Rhodopseudomonas palustris: one gene and its partner. Each later gene encodes a partner of the first gene's protein in a complex. Links are inferred from orthologs where the notes say so. Each region holds a gene or a part of one and is shown on either strand. Other genes may lie near its edges. The genes, in order: RPPS3_RS22835 and trxA.

Region 1 (7,865 bases):
CGCTGCTGCAGCGGATCCTCGGCAACCATGGGCTCGACATCATGGCGGCGGGCAAGCGCCCGGGCGATCATGAATATCAGGGCCAGACCCTGCACATCTCCGCCAAGACCATCGTCGACACCACCGCGCCCTATGATCTGGTGTCGAAGATGCGCGCCAGCTTCTGGGTGATCGCGCCGCTGGTGGCGCGGATGCATGAAGCAAAGGTGTCGCTGCCGGGCGGCTGTGCGATCGGCACCCGGCCGGTCGACCTGTTGATCATGGCGTTGGAAAAGCTCGGCGCCGAGATCACGATCGACGGCGGCTACGTCATCGCCAAGGCGCCGGGCGGCCTCAAAGGCGCGACCATCACGTTTCCCAAGGTCACGGTCAGCGGCACCCATGTGGCGGTGATGGCGGCGGCGCTCGCCAAGGGCACCACCATCATCGACAACGCCGCCTGCGAGCCGGAGATCGTCGACGTCGCCGACTGCCTCAACAAGATGGGCGCCAAGATCACCGGCGCCGGCACGCCGCGCATCACCATAGAGGGCGTCGCCAAGCTGCACGGCGCACGCCACACCGTGCTGCCGGACCGGATCGAGACCGGCACCTATGCGATGGCGGTGGCGATGGCCGGCGGCGAGGTCCAGCTCTCCGGTGCCCGTCCCGAGCTGCTGCAGGCGGCGCTCGACGTGCTGAGCCAGGCTGGCGCCACCATCACGGTCAACAACGACGGCATCAAGGTTTCGCGCAACGGCGCCGGCATCAGCCCGGTGACCGTCACCACCGCGCCGTTCCCGGGCTTCCCGACCGATCTGCAGGCGCAGCTGATGGCGCTGATGACCCGCGCCAAGGGCGCCTCGCACATCACCGAGACGATCTTCGAAAACCGTTTCATGCACGTCCAGGAGCTGGCGCGGTTCGGCGCCAAGATCTCGCTCGACGGCGAGACCGCGACCATCGACGGCGTTGATCGGCTGCGCGGCGCACCGGTGATGGCGACCGACCTGCGTGCCTCGGTGTCGCTGGTGATCGCGGCGCTCGCCGCCGAAGGCGAGACCATGGTCAACCGCATCTATCATCTCGACCGCGGTTTCGAACGGCTCGAAGAGAAGCTGTCGGCCTGCGGCGCGAATATCGAGCGCATCAGCGGCTGACGCCGCGAAGGGGCCGGCCGTGGGCGATCTCAAGCTGCTTGCCTTCGATCCCGACGATCTTGCGGTGATCTCCGCGCATGTGCAGGACGCCCGGGTCGAGATCGGCGATATCGTCTGGCGCCAGGCCGAGAAGCGCCTGGTGATCGGCCTCCACCGGCTCGACTGGGAGCAGACGCTGTCGGGCGAACCGGTCCCCGGCCGCTTGATCGCGGCGCTGCGGTTCGAGCGCGTGCTGGCCTGCAAGTCGCGCGCGATCGACATGAACGCCAAGGATGAGGCGCTCGAATTGATCGGCCTCGAATTTTACATCGCGCCGGAGCCGCCCGGCGGCAGCGTGGTGCTGATGTTCTCCCGCGGCGGCATGCTGCGCCTCGACGTCGAATGCCTCGAATGCGCCCTGACCGATCTCGGTCCGGACGCGCTCGGCGTCGGCGATGGCGAGGCTCCGCCGGAAAACCTCGGTGGACTCGGCTGAGTGCGCTGCAGGGTCGCTCCGCGGTGTCCGCCAAACCCCGCAGGTTATGAGGGTTGACGGCGGTAAGGCGCCGCGCCATTGAGCAGAGGCCGCCCCGCCGCAGCCGCCTGCCGGATCAATCGACATGCCCCTTCGTCTCGATAACGCCAGTCCCGATTTTGCTTCCAAATTCAAAGCCTTCCTGGCGATGAAGCGGGAGGTCGCGGCGGATATCGAGGCCGCCACCCGCGCCATCGTCGACGATGTGGCGCATCGCGGCGACGCTGCCCTGCTCGAGGCGACCGAGAAGTTCGACCGGCTGACGCTGGATGCCGCCGGCATGCGGATCAGCGAGGACGAGGTCGAAGCCGCCGTGAAGGCGTGCGATTCCGAGACGGTCGACGCGCTGAAGCTGGCGCGTGACCGCATCGAGTTCTTCCATCGCCGGCAGCTGCCGAAGGACGATCGCTTCACCGATCCGCTCGGTGTCGAGCTCGGCTGGCGCTGGAGCCCGATCGAAGCGGTCGGCCTGTACGTGCCCGGCGGCACCGCGGCCTATCCGTCGTCGGTGCTGATGAATGCGATTCCGGCTAAGGTTGCCGGGGTGGAGCGTGTGGTGATGGTGGTGCCGTCGCCCGGCGGCACGCTCAATCCGCTGGTGCTGGCTGCGGCGAAGCTCGGCGGTGCGACCGAGATCTACCGCATCGGCGGCGCCCAGGCGGTGGCCGCGCTGGCCTATGGCACCGCGACGATTCAGCCGGTTGCCAAGATCGTCGGCCCCGGCAACGCCTATGTGGCCGCTGCCAAGCGCCTGGTGTTCGGCCGCGTCGGCATCGACATGATCGCCGGCCCGTCGGAAGTCGTCGTGGTCGCCGACAAGACCGCCAATCCGGATTGGATCGCGGCCGATCTGCTGGCGCAGGCCGAGCACGACGCCAATGCGCAATCGATTCTGATTACCGATAGCGCGGTGCTCGCCGCCGACGTCGAACGCGCGGTCGCGGCGCAGCTCAACACGCTGTCGCGGGTCAAGATCGCGCGCGCCTCGTGGGACGAGTTCGGCGCCATCATCAAGGTCGCCAAGCTCGACGACGCGATCCCGCTCGCCAACGCGATTGCGGCCGAGCATCTCGAGATCATGACCGCCGATCCGGAAGCGTTCGCCGCCAAGGTTCGCAACGCCGGCGCGATCTTCCTCGGCGGCCATACGCCGGAAGCGATCGGCGATTATGTCGGCGGCTCCAATCACGTACTGCCGACCGCGCGCTCGGCGCGGTTCTCGTCGGGCCTCGGCGTGCTCGACTTCATGAAGCGCACCTCGATCCTGAAGTGCGGCCCCGAACAGCTCGCCGCGCTCGGCCCGGCCGCGATGGCGCTCGGCAAGGCCGAAGGATTGGACGCGCATGCGCGATCGGTGGGACTGCGTCTGAATCAGCGATGAGCAATCCGGAACCAGACGATTCCAACAATCGCATCGTCGCGGTGACGCTCGACGAGGAATCGATCGGGCGCTCGGGACCGGACATCGAGCACGAGCGCGCCATCGCGATTTACGACCTGGTCGAAAAGAACCTGTTCGCGCCCGAGGGCGCGGGTGAGGGGCCGTTCACGCTGCACATCGGCATCACCGGCAACCGGCTGATGTTCGACATCCGCCGCGAGGATGGTGCGCCGGTGATCACCCATCTGCTGTCGCTGACGCCGTTCCGCCGCATCGTGAAGGACTACTTCATGATCTGCGACAGCTACTATCAGGCGATCCGCACCGCCACGCCCGACAAGATCGAAGCCATCGACATGGGCCGCCGCGGCATCCACGACGAAGGCTCGCGCACGCTGCAGGAGCGGCTGGCCGGCAAGGTCCGTATCGATTTCGAGACCGCGCGGCGGCTGTTCACGCTGATTTCCGTGCTGCACTGGAAGGGCTGATGATGCACGGCGCGCGCGGGGCAACCTGGCGTGGGCCGAGCGGCGGCGGACGATGGTGATGACACCGCCGTCGCGGACCGGCCTGCCGCACGCGGTGCTGTTCGCCTGCGGCATGAACAGCGTGCGCTCGCCGATGGCCGAAGCGATGCTGCGCGGCATCGCGCCGCGCACGATGTATGTGCGCTCCGCCGGCGTGAAGACTCACGAGCTCGATCCATTCGCCGTGGCGGTGATGGCCGAGCGCGGTCTCGACATCTCCAAGCACAAGCCGACCACTCTCGAAGAGCTCGACGATTACGAGGGGCTGAACTTCGACCTGATCGTCACGCTGTCGCCGGAGGCGCACCACAAGGCGCTGGAGTTGACCCGTGCCCACGCGGTCGACGTCGAATACTGGCCGACCTACGATCCCACCGGCACCGAAGGCAACCGCGAACAGAAGCTCGCCGCCTACCGCGAAGTCGCCGACTCCCTGATGCAACGCATCTACAAACGCTTCGGCCGCCACAGCGGCGGGAACGAGTAGTTGTGAGCCGGTGATCTGTTCCGGTCAAACATTACCCTGTTTCGCGCTGCGCATTGAGTAGTCTCACCTCTTCACGTCTGTCATCCGCCGCGCGCCGCCAGGCGCGACCCCGGAATCCCGAGCTTGTGGATCACGGCCCCCCTGCACATCGAGCTTTCGGGTTCGCTCGCTGCGCGAGCGCCCCGGAATGACGTTCCGCGCGGGGGGAAGGGCGCAAGCATGCAAAGAGAAGCGCGCCCACTTCGCAGACTGCGGCTCCGTGCTTTGGCCGCTCGCTCGGTATCTGCTATCCATCAAGCGCTAGTACACGATCGGAAATCGCAATGATCACGCGTCTCGCTGTCTCGGGCTATCGATCGCTGCGTGATGTTCGGCTGTCGCTCGGGCCGCTGAATGTCGTCACCGGCGCCAACGGCACCGGCAAGTCGAGCCTGTATCGCGCGTTGCGGCTGCTCGCCGAGATCGCGCAGGGGCGGGTGATTCAATCGCTGGCCGCCGAGGGCGGCTTGCCGTCGACGCTGTGGGCCGGGCCCGAGACGCTGTCGCGCACGATGAAACGCGGCGTTCATCCGGTGCAGGGGACGACGCGCAGCACCCGCATTGCAATCAAGCTCGGGTTCTCTGGCCCGGATTACGGCTACGCGATTGATCTCGGCCTGCCGCCGCCGCCGGATGGGCCGCACGCGTCGAGGTTCACGCGCGATCCGGAGATCAAGGTCGAGAGCGTGTGGACCGGCGAACTGCTCGGCCGCGCCAACGCGTTTGCCGAACGGCGCGGTCCGTTCGTGCGGGTGCGCGATGACGGCGGCCAGTGGCGCGAGGTGTATCGGTCGCTGAGCCCCGCCGACAGCATGATGACTCACGGCGCCGATCCGCGCGAGGCGCTCGAGCTGTTGCTGCTGCGCGATCGGATGCGAGACTGGCGATTCTACGATCAGCTGCGTACCGATCGCGATGCGCCGGCGCGGCGGCCGCAGATCGGCACCCGCACGCCGGTGCTCGGCGGCGACGGTGCCGATCTGGCGGCAGCGATCCAGACCATCCTGGAGATCGGCGATCACGAGGCGCTTGCGGCCACTATCGACGATGCCTTTCCGCGTGCGCGGCTGGAGGTGTCCGAGGCCGATGGTTATTTCGAACTGGCGATGGCGCAGCACGGCCTGCTGCGTCCGCTGAAAGCCGCGGAATTGTCGGACGGCACGCTGCGCTATTTGCTGCTGGTCGCCGCGCTGCTGTCGCCGCGGCCGCCCGAGCTGATGATCCTCAACGAGCCTGAGGCCAGCCTGCACCCGGATCTGCTCGCGCCGCTGGCCCGGTTGATCGCCGCAGCCGCGACACGCTCGCAGATCGTTGTGGTGTCGCATGCCGACGGGCTGGTCTCGGCGCTGCGCCGCGAGGCCGACAGCCGCGAGATCGTGCTCGAGAAAGAGCTGAGCGAGACGCTGGTCCGCGATGGTGAGCGTCCATCCTGGAACTGGCCGGCGCGTTGACTGTCCTGCTCTGTGCCCGGCGCCTGTTGTCCCGGCACTCGCCTTCCGATAGGTTCCGCGCTCTCTCCCGCCACCCCGTCGAATCAAAAGTTCCGCATGCTCGGCCGCCCCAAACTCGTTCTCGCCTCCGGCTCGCCGCGACGGCTCGCGCTGCTCAACCAGGCCGGCATCGAGCCCGATGCGCTGCGGCCGGCGGACGTTGACGAAACGCCGATCCGCGGCGAGCTGCCGCGCGCCTGCGCCAACCGGCTGGCCCGCGCCAAGGCTGAGGCGGCGCTGCAGTCGATCCAGCTCGACGACGATCTGCGCGGCTCGTATCTGCTCGCCGCCGACACAGTGGTGGCGGTCGGCCGCCGCATCCTGCCGAAGGCCGAGCTGACCGACGAAGCCTCGCAGTGCCTGCGGCTGCTGTCGGGGCGTAATCACCGCGTCTATACCGCCGTCTGCCTGGTCACGCCCAAGGAGGCGTTCCGGCAACGTCTGGTCGAGACCCGGGTGCGGTTCAAGCGGCTGTCCGAAGAGGACATCGTCGGCTATGTCGGCTCCGGCGAATGGCGCGGCAAGGCCGGCGGCTATGCGGTGCAGGGCATCGCCGGCTCGTTCGTGGTCAAGCTGGTCGGCTCCTACACCAACGTGGTCGGGCTGCCGCTGTATGAGACCATTTCGCTGCTCGGCGGCGAGGGCTTCCCGATCCGCCATGGCTGGCTCAATGCCGGCTGATCCGGTCGAGCGGCCCGCACGCGGCGCCAAGCCCTGCCCGGTGTGCGGCAAGCTGGCGACCGCCGAATCGCACCCGTTCTGCAGCGAGCGCTGCCGCGACGTCGACCTCAATCGCTGGCTGTCCGGCTCCTATGCCATTCCCGGCCGGCCCGCCGACGACGAAGAGGATTGAGCCGGAATTCCGGGCGGCGGCTGTGCGACGATCCGGTGAATTTTTCCCCGGCAAAACACCGTCACGACGGGTGGACAGCGCCGCCGTGTCTGACTATAACCCGGCGCTCCCCCGGTTTCGAACCGGGCGGACGACGCCCAGGTAGCTCAGTTGGTAGAGCATGCGACTGAAAATCGCAGTGTCGGTGGTTCGATCCCGCCCCTGGGCACCATTTTATTGAAGACGTCCATTCCTTCAATAAGTTAAGCCCTATCAGTGTGGTAGACGGCCTGCTCCTCAGCAAAGGTATACGTCACGTTGACGAGGAGTCTCGGACCATCCTTCTTTCCGCCTTTCTGGATGGCAATGAGGGACGCCTTAGAGAAGCCGCGGAAGCTCGCCATTCGCCGAAGAGCGAGGGCCGCGCCAGCAACCGCGCAGCAGATCAATCTGTTCTAAGTAGCATAAGCTTGAGCGGACGGCTCAATCTCAGATTTGTGTACCAAGCGATGCCTGATCCCTAGGTTCGCCTCCAGAGAGTCTCGGAGCTTGAGCAATGCGCTCCATGCTTGCTTTGCGTCGATTTGAGAACGCTCTTGCATCGCCGCAATCAATCCGTTGAGTTCGGCTGCTCTCGGGGCGAGCCAATCCAGTTGTTCTTGCGTGAGCCCGGTTGTGCCTATGTTCCCAGACATTGTCGCCCCGAAGCGCTCCAAAATTCTCGTTCGCTTATTGCCATACAGCGCAAAAATCGCAGCTGTGCTGTTGTGCAGTTCGTCTAGCGCAGCGATTTCGTTGAATAGCTTGTCGTCAATTGAAAGTAAGAGCGCCATTTCTTCGGGCGCGAAATGAATCTCGTCTGTTCCACCCACAATCGGCTGAACGATTTGCCACGGAGCCCCAGTGAGCCCTTGTTTCTGGGCCTGCTCAAAGCAGCCTTGCAGGGCCTTGCCAAGATTCTCCAAGCTCGATGCCAGCTTTATCATCTTGAAGAGCAGAGAATACGCGCGGGCCTTACGTAAATCGAGTTTGTCTTCGTCTCGTTGCCTCTTCGCGGCATCCAGATTTCTCTTTTGGATGATGAAAGACACAACAGCACTGACGGTCGCGCCGAAAATCGAGCCGCCAAATGCGCTGATGATCGTCCACCACGTGATCCCGCCGGTCACCGCACCTGCAATTGCGCCCGCCTCAGCCGCCATCGATTTCCCACCGCCGCAACCCCAAAACTCTGGAGTTGTTATAGTGTTGCAATGCAACCAGGCAAGGTCTTCGCCACGCGACATTGCCCGTATGAATGTCCTACTCCGCAAATCCTCGGCCTAGAGCTCCTGGGCACCATTCCCCTTCGCTTCCGCACTCGCCTAGTCCAACATCGCTAACCCGCGTGCATCTTTGCCCGCGCTCGTAGCGTTACCAGTTGCGCTCGTTTCGCAAACTGCAGCAATCTGACACC
Region 2 (7,670 bases), 4.8 Mb from region 1 along the record:
TCACCGCGATCGCGCGATTGCCTCACGGCGCGGTGGTGCTACCCGGCCTCGATGTCGATCTCGACAATGCGGCGTGGGATCTGATCGGCGGCAGCCGCGACCGGCAGGGCAAGCTCGGCACGCCGCCATCGCCGAACCATCCGCAATACGCCATGCATGGCCTGCTCGACCGGATGGGCGTGACACGACGGGATGTGCAGCAACTCGGCACGCCGGCGCGGCACGGCCGCGAACTCCTCGCCTCCGAGGCGCTACGGCCGTCGTCGGCGACGGCGGTGTGGCACGACCGGCTGAAGGACACCGAGGTCTATCGCCTGATCGGTGAAGGCACTGACGGACTGACGCTGATCCAAGCGCCGAATTCGGAAGCCGAGGCGCTGGCGATCGCGGTGGTGCTGCGCGAGGCACGTGAGCAGGGCAAGACCGCAGCGCTGGTCACGCCGGATCGCGCGTTGGCGCGCCGCGTCGTCGCCGCGCTCGGCCGCTGGCATCTGCCGGTCGACGATTCCGGCGGCGACTCGCTGATGGAAACGCAGCCCGGCATCTTCGCACGACTCGCGGCCGAGACTGCGCTCGAAGGCTGCGAACCGGCGACGCTGCTGGCGCTGCTCAAGCATCCGCTGCTGCGGCTCGGCCGCCACGACCATGGCTGGCGTAGCGCGATCGAGACGCTGGAGCTGGCGCTGCTGCGCGGGCCTCGGCCACCCGCCGGCTGCGACGGGCTTACCAAAGAATTCGCGATCTTCCGCGACGAGCTTGCCAAGCTGAAGCGCGGCGAGGCCAGCGCGCTGCATCCGTCCGAGCCGCGCACGCGGTTGTCCGAACCGAGCCTCGACGAAGCGCAGCAACTGATCGCCGAGTTCAAGGCCGCGCTCGCGCCCTTGGAGACGTTCGGACCGAGCCCGCTCGATCTGTGCGAGATCAGCGCGCGACATCGCGACGTCTTGAAGGCGTTGACGGCCGATCATGACGGCATCGTCGAAGCGTTCGAAGGCCCGCAAGGTTCGGCACTGCTGCGGGCATTCGACGATCTCGCCGCAGTTGGACCGGCGAGTGGCGTATTGGCCGCGGCGCGCGACTATGGCGAAGTGTTCGAGACCGCGTTCGGCGATCGCGTAGTCCGCCGTCCCGAACGTGCCGAAGCGCCGATCCGCATTTACGGTCCGCTCGAAGCGCGTCTGACGCAGCAGGACCGGGTTGTGCTCGGCGGCCTGGTCGAGGGTGTCTGGCCGCCGGCACCGCGGATCGACCCATGGCTGAGCCGCCCGATGCGGCACGAACTGGGCCTCGATCTGCCGGAGCGCCGCATCGGCCTGTCGGCACACGACTTCGCGCAGGCGCTCGGCGCCGATGAGGTATTCATCACCCACGCCGCCAAGGTCGGCGGTGCGCCCGCGGTGGCGTCGCGCTTCCTGCACCGGCTCGAAGCGGTCGCCGGAGAAGATCGCTGGAAGGCGATGAAGGCGCGCGGGCAGACTTATCTCGACTACACGCACGAACTCGATCGCCCTGAGAGCGTGGCGCCGATCGCGCAGCCTGCACCGAGGCCGCCGCGGATCGCACGGCCGCTGAAACTGCCGGTGACGGCGATCGAGGATTGGCTGCGCGATCCGTACACGATCTACGCCAAGTACATCCTGCGCCTGTCGCCGCTCGATCCGGTCGACATGCCGCTGTCGGGCGCCGATCGCGGCTCGGCGATCCATGCGGCGCTCGGCGAATTCACCGAGCGCTACCAGGAAGCTCTGCCGGACGATCCGGTGACGGCGCTGCGCCAAATCGGCCAAAAACACTTTGCGCCGCTGATGGATCATGCCGAGGCCCGCGCGCTGTGGTGGCCGCGCTTCCTGCGGATCGCCACCTGGTTTGCCGCGTGGGAGCAGCAGCGCCGCACCGGGGTCGTGCAGGTGCAGGCGGAGCGCCGCGGCACGCTGATGATCCCGCTTGGTGGAGAGCGAAATTTCGAACTGTCGGCGCGCGCCGACCGCATCGAACGGCGCGACGACGGCAGCTACGCGATCCTCGACTACAAGACCGGCCATCCGCCGACCGGCAAGCAGGTGCGAATGGGGCTGTCGCCGCAGCTCACACTGGAGGCGGCAATTCTGCGCGACGGTGGCTTTGCGGATATTCCGGCTGCCGCCTCAGTGAGCGAGCTCACTTACGTCAAGCTCAGCGGCAATACGCCGCCGGGCGATGAGCGCGTGCTGGAACTCAAGATCGAACGCAAGGACGAGCCGCAGCACCCTGACGATGCCGCGGATGAGGCGCGTGCCAAGCTGGAAGGATTAGTCCGCCGCTTCGAGGACGAGAAGCAGCCCTATCGCTCGCTGGTGCTGTCGATGTGGTCGCAGCGCTACGGCACCTATGATGATCTGGCGCGGATCAAGGAATGGTCGGCGGCCGGCGGTCGCGGAGACACGTCGTCATGAGCCGTGTCATTCCCAACGAAGCCCGCGCCCGGCAGGAGATCGCCTCCGATCCGTCGGCATCGGTGTTCGTCTCCGCCAACGCCGGCTCTGGCAAGACCCATGTGCTGGTGCAGCGCGTGATCCGGCTGCTGCTCGACGGCGTTTCGCCGGAGCGCATCCTGTGTATCACCTTCACCAAGGCGGCCGCCGCCAACATGGCTGAGCGGGTGTTCACCACGCTCGGCCACTGGGTGAAGCTCGACGACGACGCGCTGGCCGACGCGATCCGCGCCACCGGCGTCAAAACGGTCGGTCCTTCGCTATTGGCACAGGCGCGAAAACTATTTGCCTGCGCGTTGGAGACGCCCGGCGGGCTGAAGGTGCAGACCATCCACGCGCTGTGCACCCGGTTGCTGCAGCAGTTTCCGTTCGAGGCCAACGTGCCGGCTCGGTTCAGCGTGCTCGACGACCGCGATCAGGCCGAACTGATGCAGCGCGCGAGCCTCGACGTGCTGCTGCGCGCCGCCGCGGCGCCGGAGAGTGACGCCGGGCGCGCACTGGCGTTCGCGATGACCAGCGCCGCCGACGTCACCTTCCGCGATGTGGTGCAGGAAGCCTGCATGAGCCGCGATCGCTTCATGGCGTGGGTGGCGCAGGCCGGCAGCGTCGAACGCGCGATGGCGCAATTGTCCGCGACCCTCGGCGTGGCGCCGGACGATAGCTGTGAAGCGGCCGATCGCGACATCGTCGACGGCCCGAACCTGCCGCGATCGGAATGGGCTGCGGTCGCGGCGACCTTCGAAGGCGGTAGCGCCAACGATCAGGCGCAGGGCAGGCGGTTGCGTGCCGCGCTGGCGCTGGCCGATGCGGCGCAGATCGAGGCCTATCTCCAGGTGTTCTTCACCAAGGATAGCGGCCTGCGCAAAAGCCTTATCACCAAGAAGCTCGGCGACGGCGCGCCCGGCCTCGCCGAAAGGCTGCAGCGCGAAGGCGCCCGGCTTGCCGGGCTGCTCGAGCGACGCCGCGCATTGGCATTGCGCGAACGCACGCGAGCGCTGCTGGTGATCGCCGCGCAGGTCGCGGGCAACATCGCGCGAGAGAAGCGCGAACGCGGTCTGCTCGATTACGACGACCTGATCGACAAGACGCTGGCGATGCTCGACAGCGGCGCGGCCGGGTGGGTGCATTTCAAGCTCGACCGCGGCGTCGATGACGTGCTGATCGACGAGGCGCAGGATACGTCGCCGAAGCAGTGGAAGATCGTCGCCCGGCTGATCGACGAATTCACCGCTGGCGAGGGTGCCCGCGACGGCGTCCGGCGCACTATCTTCGCGGTCGGCGACGAGAAGCAGTCGATCTTCTCGTTCCAGGGCGCGGTGCCGAAGGAGTTCGCCGAGTGGCGTGACCTGTTGCAGCGGCGGTTCACCGGCGCCGGCCTGACCTTCGAGAAGGTTTCGTTCAACTACTCGTTCCGCTCCGGTGCGGCGATCCTGCAATCGGTCGATCACGTATTTCGTGACCCGGCGATCTACCGCAGCATCCACGCCGACTCGACCTATCCGCTGCATCAGTCGCTCGCCGATGCCGGGCCGAGCCTGATCGATCTGTGGCCGCTCGAAGTGCCGGACGATCGTCAGCAAATCGAAGGCTGGCAGGCGCCGTTCGATGCGGTGTCCGAAACCAGTCCCGAGGTCCGGCTTGCCGACAAGGTGCGGGCCGAGATCGGTGCACTGATCGCGCGCGGCACCCAGACCGGTCCGATGGGACGACGCCGGCCGCTGAGCTATGGCGACGTGCTGATCCTGGTGCGGCGGCGCGGTTCGGCGTTCGACGCGGTGATCCAGGCGCTGAAGCGCGGCGGCATTCCGGTCGCGGGCGCCGACCGGCTGAAGCTGACCGAGCACATCGCGATCATCGACCTGATGAACCTCGCCGATGCGCTGCTGCTGCCGCAGGATGATCTGGCTCTCGCAGTGGCGCTGAAGAGCCCGCTGTTCGGGCTCGATGACGACGACCTGTTCAAGCTGGCCTGGCAGCGCAAGGGCTCGCTCCGTGCCGCGCTCGCCGATCATGCCGCGGGCGATCAGAAGTTTGCGGCCGTGCAGCGCCGGCTGGAGAGCTACGCGGCACGGGCGCAAGCCGAAACGCCGTTCGGATTCTACGCCTGGCTGCTCGGCGGCGATGGCAGCGACAGCGGCCGCGCCCGAATCCTGCGCCGGCTCGGGCCGGAGGCCAATGATGCGCTCGACGAATTTCTCGAACTGGCGTTGAGCTTCGAGCAGAAGCGCGCGCCGTCGCTGCAGGGCTTTATGGCGTGGCTGCGTGAGGCCGACACCGAGATCAAGCGCGACATGGAGATCTCCCGCGACGAAGTCCGGGTGATGACGGTGCACGGCGCCAAGGGGTTGGAAGCGCCGGTGGTGTTCCTGATCGACACCACCTCGTCGCCGGCCGACACCCAGCGGCTCAATCTGATCCGGCTGCCGGGCGGCAACGCCGCGCCGGGCTCGGTCGCCGCGATGGTGTGGGCGGGCCGCAAGGCCGACGATCCGAGCGTCGTCGAGCAGGCGCGCAGCACGATGATCGAGGAGACCGAGGACGAGTATCGCCGGCTGCTCTATGTCGCGATGACCCGCGCGGCCGACCGGCTGATCGTCGGCGGCTGCATGCCGGGCAATCGCAACGAAGTGCGGCCGCATTCCTGGTACGACCTGATCAGCAAAGGGCTGGAATCCTCCGGGCTGGTGATGCAGCCGGTCCCGCCCGACGGCGTGATCAAGCGCTATTGCCGGCCGGAGGACGTGATCGAGGAAACCGGCCAGGCGGCGCCGAGCCACGAGACCGCGGCACCGTCCCTGCCGGACTGGCTGCGCCGGCCGGCGCCCGGCTTGCCGTCCGCCGAACAGGTGCTGCGGCCCTCGGATGCCGACGATGATGATCGGCGCCGGTTGCGGCCAGGGGAATCCGACGCCAGTCGCAGCCGCGCGCTGCAGCGCGGCACGCTGGTGCACCGGCTGCTGCAATCGCTGCCGGAGATCGCCGCGGCCGATCGCTCCGCCGCCGCTGGACGTTTCCTCGCCCGCAACGCGGCGGACTGGAGCGAGGAGGAGCGCGGCGCGCTCGCCGCCCAGGTCCTCGGGCTGATTGCCGATGCCAGGTTTGCGGCGGTGTTCGGTCCAGGCAGCCGCGCCGAGGTGCCGATTGTCGGCCGGCTGCAGCGGCGCGGCGGGCCGGTGCTGGTGTCCGGCCAGATCGACCGCTTGGTGGTGACCGAAACCGAAGTCCTGATCGTCGATTACAAGACCAACCACGCGCCGCCGCGGGTCGAGGCCGAGGCGCCGCGCAGTTACGTCCGCCAGCTCGCCCGCTACCGGGCGGTGCTCGGCGCGATCTATCCACAGCGCACCGTCCGGGCCGCTCTGCTCTGGACCGAAGTCGCTGAAATAATGGAGATTTCGGCCTCTGCGCTGGACGCGGAGCAGGCCGATCTGACGGTGCCGTGAGCCGTGCTTGACCGCACCGCGGCGCGTTCCTACGTTCACCCGTCATCACGGCGCGATTCCCGCCGCCGCTCTTCATCCGGTTTCACGAGGTATCCTATGGCCGTTGGTAAGGTGTCAGACGCCGATTTCGAAAACGAGGTTCTCAACGCCCAGGGGCCTGTGGTGGTGGACTTCTGGGCCGAGTGGTGTGGCCCGTGCCGCATGATCGCGCCGGCGCTCGACGAAATCGCCGGGGCGATGGGCGACAAGGTCAAGATCGTGAAGCTCAACGTCGACGAGAGCCCGGTCACTGCCTCGAAGTACGGCGTGATGTCGATCCCGACCCTGATGATCTTCAAGGGCGGCGAGATGGCCTCGCGCCAGGTCGGCGCCGCGCCGAAGGCCAAGCTGCAGCAGTGGATCAGCGCAGCGGTCTGAACTCGGACGCGCCACGAACGTTCTGAAACGGCCGGCATTCCGCCGGCCGTTTTGCGTTTCGGCCTCTCGTCATTGCGAGGAGCGAAGCGACGAAGCAATCCAGCCCCGTGCTCGGCGCGCTGGATTGCTTCGCTACGCTCGCCATGACGGGGATGGGGCCATTCGCAACCAGTGGGTTCGTATCGTGGCTGAGCGGAAATCATCCATCACCAAGACCCGCGCCGCGCCGCTCGCGCCGATGGAGGCGCGGTCGGTCGATGCGATTCCGAGCGGACCGCAATGGCAATACGAGCCGAAATGGGACGGCTTTCGCTGCCTGATGGTACGGAGCGGCGATGCTGTCGCGCTGTGGTCGAAATCGGGGGAAGACCTCACCCGCTACTTCCCCGAATTAGTTGCGGCGGCGCTGCAGCTGAAGGCCGAGCGCTTCGTGCTCGACGGCGAGATCGTCGTGCCGCAGGGGCGGAGGTTTTCGTTCGATGCGCTGCTGCAGCGGATTCACCCTGCCGCGAGCCGGGTGAACAAGCTCTCGGTCGAGACGTCGGCGCTGCTGTTGGTGTTCGATCTGTTAGCGAGCCCGCGCGACGACGCGCTGGCGGCGCAGCCGCTGACGCAGCGGCGCAAGGCGCTCGAAGTCTTTGCGAAAGCGCAGTTCAAGGGCCATCCGACGTTCCGGCTGTCGCCGGCCACCACCAGTGACAAGCAGGCCGCGAAGTGGCTGGCGCAGGCCGGCGGCGGCTCCGACGGCGTGATCGCCAAGCGGCGCGACCTCGCCTACCAGTCCGGCAATCGCGACGGCATGCAGAAGATCAAGAAGTTTCGCAGCGCCGATTGCGTGGTCGGTGGCTTCCGCTACGCCAGCGCGCCGCTTAACGGCCGCAAGGTGGTCGGCTCGCTGTTGCTCGGTCTCTATGACAAGGCCGGCCTGCTGCATCACGTCGGCTTCACCTCGGCGCTGAAGCGGACCGAGAAACCGGCGCTGACCGACAAGCTCGAAGAGCTGCCCGGCGAGGGTTTCACCGGCAATGCGCCGGGCGGCCCCAGCCGATGGTCGACGGCGCGCTCGGCCGAGTGGCAGCCGCTTGCTCCGAAGCTGGTGGTCGAAGTCTGCTACGATCATTTCAGCGGCGAACGCTTCCGCCACGGCACCAGCCTCTTGCGCTGGCGCCCCGACAAGGCGCCGCGGCAATGCACGATGGACCAGCTCGCGCAGAAGCAGGTCGATCCGATCAAGCTGCTGGCGTGAGCCGAACGATTAGTTCGGTGGTGTGCCGTTGAGGTTCAGCACATGGCCGGCGAGATACAATGATCCGGTGATCAGGATCCGCGGCGGGAGTTC

The links.
Region 2: the proteins of RPPS3_RS22835 (region 1) and trxA are in contact, whole or in part, in an NMR structure (PDB 2IPA), measured with the Bacillus subtilis proteins. The link is inferred for Rhodopseudomonas palustris from one-to-one orthologs.

Annotation. Positions count from the first base shown.
Region 1 is NZ_CP019966.1:4,913,724-4,921,588, reverse strand. Bases 2,371-5,314 are described here. They hold RPPS3_RS22835 (low molecular weight phosphatase family protein), read left to right. Parts: upstream 2,371-3,580; coding sequence 3,581-4,048; downstream 4,049-5,314. Other genes in these bases: RPPS3_RS22830 (AAA family ATPase), read left to right, coding at 4,372-5,314; RPPS3_RS22840 (UPF0262 family protein), read left to right, coding at 3,031-3,522; hisD (histidinol dehydrogenase), read left to right, coding at 2,371-3,034. Also shown: murA (UDP-N-acetylglucosamine 1-carboxyvinyltransferase), read left to right, coding at 1-1,139; RPPS3_RS22850 (DUF2948 family protein), read left to right, coding at 1,159-1,614; more of hisD, read left to right, coding at 1,739-2,370; more of RPPS3_RS22830, read left to right, coding at 5,315-5,538; RPPS3_RS22825 (Maf-like protein), read left to right, coding at 5,635-6,258; DNA gyrase inhibitor YacG, read left to right, coding at 6,248-6,430; RPPS3_RS22810 (hypothetical protein), read right to left, coding at 6,865-7,611. UniProt on the Bacillus subtilis protein: Catalyzes the reduction of arsenate [As(V)] to arsenite [As(III)]. In vitro, can dephosphorylate para-nitrophenyl phosphate (pNPP).
Region 2 is NZ_CP019966.1:80,284-87,953, reverse strand. Bases 4,922-7,670 are described here. They hold trxA (thioredoxin), read left to right. Parts: upstream 4,922-6,010; coding sequence 6,011-6,331; downstream 6,332-7,670. Other genes in these bases: RPPS3_RS00380 (bifunctional folylpolyglutamate synthase/dihydrofolate synthase), read right to left, coding at 7,587-7,670; RPPS3_RS00385 (ATP-dependent DNA ligase), read left to right, coding at 6,516-7,577; addA (double-strand break repair helicase AddA), read left to right, coding at 4,922-5,914. In the rest of the region: double-strand break repair protein AddB, read left to right, coding at 1-2,432; more of addA, read left to right, coding at 2,429-4,921. UniProt on the Bacillus subtilis protein: Participates in various redox reactions through the reversible oxidation of its active center dithiol to a disulfide and catalyzes dithiol-disulfide exchange reactions.